DNA from 2 places in the Sphingomonas sp. NPDC079357 genome. Region 2 is predicted to be linked to the other one. Evidence: predicted binding sites of a transcription regulator. Region 2 holds the regulator's gene; the other holds the start of a gene.
The links. The regulator LexA, encoded in region 2, represses DNA repair genes until DNA is damaged. The targets are predictions, from matches to a motif close to GTTCCNCNCTTGTTCT.
Positions count from the first base shown of each region.

Region 1 (2,195 bases), 850 kb from region 2:
GCGCTGCGGCGTGGCGCCTTCATCGCGCGGCGGACGACGACATCCTCGCCGGGGCCGAGCACCGGCGGCATCCGGCCCATGCGGCGCAGCGCGCCCGGTTCGTCGGGGGGCATGGGGCGGAACGGGTTTTCGACCAGCTCGGTCTTGCGCGACAATTCCTGCAGCGACGGGCGGCGGTGCGCGGGGAGTGCGTCGACCGTCGCTTGCAGGTCCTCGTTGTGCCAGCCGCGCGTGCCGGGTCGGAACAGCGGCTCGGCAGCCTCGGTGCGGCGCGACAGTTCGCGGAACGGGGTGGCGGCGGCCTCGCTGGTGCGACCGAGCTCACGCTGTGCGGGGCGGCGGTGCACGGGCAGGCTGGCGACCGCGCTCTCGACCTGGTCGCGCGTGTCGGCAAGCCCGCTGCCGGGGTCGGTGCGCGCCCAGCGCGCGCCGGGACGCCAGCCGCCGCCACGCGGCACCGAGCATTGCTGCGCGCGCTCGGCGGCGGCGTCGACACCCAGCGCGTCGAAAGCGGCGCGGCCGTCGGCTTCAGCCGACCGCGCGGCGCGGCGCTCGATCCGCCGCAGCCGGTCGATCGACCAGCTGGGCAGGTAGAGCGAGGCGACCCGTTTCATCGGAGCCCTCCACCAAGAGTTCGAACGGATCGCCGCCGCGCTGGCGCACGCATTCGACGTGCCAGCACGCGCGGCCCAGCCCGCCCCACGGCACCTGCGACGAAGGCGCGTGCGCGACTCGCCAGCGCGTTACCGCCGCGGACGGCGCGGTGATCGGATCGGTGCCGTCGAGGGTCGGGCGGCGCAGCAGCAAGGCGGGGGTGCCGCCGCCCTCGGCGGCGAGTTGCAGCCGGCGTGCCTGCGCCATCTGGACGCGCTTCGCCTCGCCGACCACCGCGCCGAGCCCGCGGTGGCGCAGCCCTTCCTCGACCAGCGCGAGCAATTCGGCGTCGTCGCGCGCCTCGGCATAGACGACGCGCGACGGCGCGAGCCCGGCCTGGAACAGCCCCGGCGCGAACAGGTCGCGCGAGCGCACGACCCACAAGACCTCGCCCTGCGTGCGCGCGGCGATCCCGGCGGCGAACAGCACCGCGGCGGCATCGTCGCCCCAGCCGGTGCCGCGCGAGGATACTTCGTGGAGCGCATCGGTCCGCATTCCGTGGTCGGCAAGGCGCGTGTCGAGTTCAGCGATGCCGAACGGCAGCACGGGCCGGTCACGCGCCTCGCCGGTGATGGCCTGCAAACTCTCGCGGAGCGCGGCAAGGGTGGGAACGGGACCGGGCACAGGCGACTCGCAATCAATATGTTCGCTATTTGTTCCTATCTGCGTTCCGGCGTCAAGGCTTTGCGGTAGCTAGGAATGTGGGGGTCGGCTGCTCCTATTATTCGCCTCGTTCGTCTTCCCGGACTTGATCCGGGATCCCGCTGCTACCGCGGCTGACAAGAAGAAGCGGGGCCCCGGATCAAGTCCGGGGGGACGATCCATGGGGGAAGGAGACTATGCCGCCTCCGCCTGATCCTCCGCCGAGCGTGTCACCCGCAAGATCTCGCTCACCACGCGGCGTTGCTCGCGGCGGGTGACCACCGGCGCGAGGCGTCCGGTGTCGTCGCAGGCTATCGCGGTCGCCGCGAACGGCGCGCCGTCGGTCTGCCGCGCGAGCGTCACCTCCCAGCGCGGGCGCGCGGTGCCGACCATCGGCACGGTGCCGATCCGCCAGCGAGTAGCCGCCAACGAGGTGGCCGCGAACGGATCACCGCCTTCGCGGGCGGGGCGTTTGAGCAACAGCGCGACGGTGCGCCCCCGCATCGCGGCCTGATGCATGCGCTTCGTTGCCGCAGGAGTGGCGCGGCGCACCTCGCCGATCACCGCGCCGAGGGCCGGATGGCGCAGGCCTTCCTCCATCAATGCGAGCACCCCGGCGTCGTCGTCGGCCTCGGCATGGATCACGCGCTTCGACATCAAACCGGATTGGGTCAGCGCAGGCGCAAACAGGTCACGCCGCCGGACCACCCAAAGGATCGGCCCCCACGCCCGCGCCGCAACCCCCGCGACGAACAAGGTCGCCGCCGCATCGTCGCGCAGCGATGGCGTCGCCGCCGCAACCTCATGCAGCGCATCGAGCCGCAATCCCCCGTCGGTCAGGCTCGAGTCGATGTCCGGCACCCCGAACGGCATGATCCGCCTGCGGCTATGTCCGTCGC
Region 1 is NZ_JBJDOM010000001.1:1,270,420-1,272,614, reverse strand. Features, by position in the region: gene ACI2JO_RS05975 (DUF6504 family protein) at 1-614, opposite strand, end outside; gene ACI2JO_RS05970 (ImuA family protein) at 529-1,278, opposite strand; gene ACI2JO_RS05965 (ImuA family protein) at 1,492-2,195, opposite strand, start outside.
Region 1: ACI2JO_RS05970 (ImuA family protein) is a predicted target of LexA. The motif match lies at 1,299-1,314, and genes of this name have one in related genera.

Region 2 (2,195 bases):
CCGCAACGTCCGCCGCCGGGGTCTCGATTTCACTGAACGCGACACACTCGTCGAGCCAGGCCAGCGCCTTACCCCCGCCCGGCTCGCGGTCGCCGCGACCGGCGGAGTCGCGCGGATCGCGGTCGCGCGCCCGGTCCGCGTCGCGCTCGCCGCGACCGGCGACGAACTGGTCGAACCCGGCACCTCCGGCGACGCGCTCCCCGAATCAAACCGCCTGCTGCTGCGCGCCTTGCTCGCGGGCACCGGCGTCGAGATCGTCGACCTCGGCATCCTCCCCGACCGGCTCGACCGGCTGACCGAGGCCTTCGCCACTGTCAACGCCGATGTTCTCGTCACCACCGGCGGCGCCTCGGTCGGCGACCACGATCTTGTCCGCCCGGCGCTGCTCGCGGCGGGCACGACGCTCGATTTCTGGCGAATTGCGCTGCGCCCGGGCAAGCCGATGCTCGCCGGGCGACGCAGCGACATGGCGGTGGTCGGGCTGCCCGGCAATCCGGTGTCGGCGTTCGTCACCGCCTTGCTGTTCGTCCGCCCGCTCGTCGCGCATCTCAGCGGCGCGAAGGACCCATTCCCATCGGTTTCCCGCGCCTTGCTCGGCGAGGACCTCCCCGCCAACAACGAGCGGACCGATTATCTGCGCGCCGAATTGCGCGACGGTCGCGCCTATGCCTCGACCATCCAGGACAGCTCGATGCTGCGCACGCTGGCGCGCTCGACCTGCCTGATCGTGCGCGATCCACACGCCCCCGCGGCCCGCGCCGGCGACTCGGCGGAAATCCTGATGATCGCTTGACGGACAGCGCTATGTTCCATAAAGGTTCGCAATCCGTTCACTAGGAAGGCGCCCGGACATGCTGACGCGCAAGCAGCACGAGCTGATCTGCTTCATCGAGGACCGCCTCGCCGACACGGGCGTCTCGCCCTCGTTCGAGGAGATGAAGGACGCGCTGGAGCTGAAGAGCAAGTCGGGAGTCCACCGCCTCATCAGCGCGCTCGAGGAGCGCGGCTATCTGCGCCGCCTCCCTAACCGCGCCCGCGCGCTCGAGGTCATCAAGGCGCCCGAGCGTGGCCCGGAGGCGAAGCGCCCCGCGCCGCCCTCGGTCAAGCGCACCATGCCCGAACCCGCCAACGACGTGGTCGAGATCCCGCTCCACGGCCGGATCGCCGCCGGTGTGCCGATCGAGGCGTTCGAGGGGTCAACGATGCTCCCGGTGCCCGCGGCGCTGCTCGGGGCGGGCGAGCATTTTGCGCTCGAGGTGGCGGGCGACTCGATGGTCGAGGCCGGCATCTTTGACGGCGACTATGCGCTGATCCGCCGTCAGGAAGTCGCGCGCGACGGCGAGATCGTGGTGGCGCTGATCGAGGACAGCGAGGCGACGCTCAAATACTTCCGTCACGAAGGCGCGATGATCCGTCTAGACCCCGCCAATCGCGCCTACGACCCGCAACGCTACGCCCCCGCGCAGGTCCGCGTACAGGGCAAGCTCGCCGGCCTGCTCCGCCGCTACTCGTAAAGCGCGCCACTGCCACCCAAATGTCGCCCCGGACTTGATCCGGGGCCCCGCTCCTTCGTGCTCCTGAATTAGCGCGCATAGGCGCAACCTTCGCAAACATCGAAGTGCCCGCGCGTCCTTCGCGCCGCCCTTACCTGCCACCCCGGCGAACGCCAGGGCCAAGTTGGGCGAATATTTGCAATGATATACGACGGCCCGCCAACTGCACCCTGGCCCGCTCAACGATCACACTGCCATCCGCCAGCGCTCGGTGCCGCAAGCGACCATCGTTTCTGGTCCGACCGCTCAACAGGCAACATCGACAACCACCCTGCCAACATCGGCAACGCTTTTGCCGCTTGCCGTGCTTCATGCTCACCACCGACGAGCCACGGATGCGCATCCCCCACCGCCCGCACCGTCGCGACCCGCCCGGTCGCAAACGTCACTCGCACCCCGCCGGTTCTCACCAGCGTCGCCCGGTCGAGCGTCAACCACCTGCCCCGACAGCCACGCGGCAGCCGCCGCTCGCTGACCACCACATCCGCGCGTCGACACAGTGGTATCAGCGCGTTAGCCGGCAACAGATACTGGCTGCGCGTCGCCAGCACCCGCCAGACGCGCCCTTTCACGTGTCGAACCATCCAGCACAGATCGCGATTGCACCGCGCCGCTCGCGCCCCGCTCAGCAACTCTGGTTCG
Region 2 is NZ_JBJDOM010000001.1:416,573-418,767, forward strand. Features, by position in the region: gene ACI2JO_RS01840 (molybdopterin molybdotransferase MoeA) at 1-793, shown strand, start outside; gene lexA (transcriptional repressor LexA) at 852-1,514, shown strand; gene ACI2JO_RS01850 (ComEC/Rec2 family competence protein) at 1,733-2,195, opposite strand, start outside.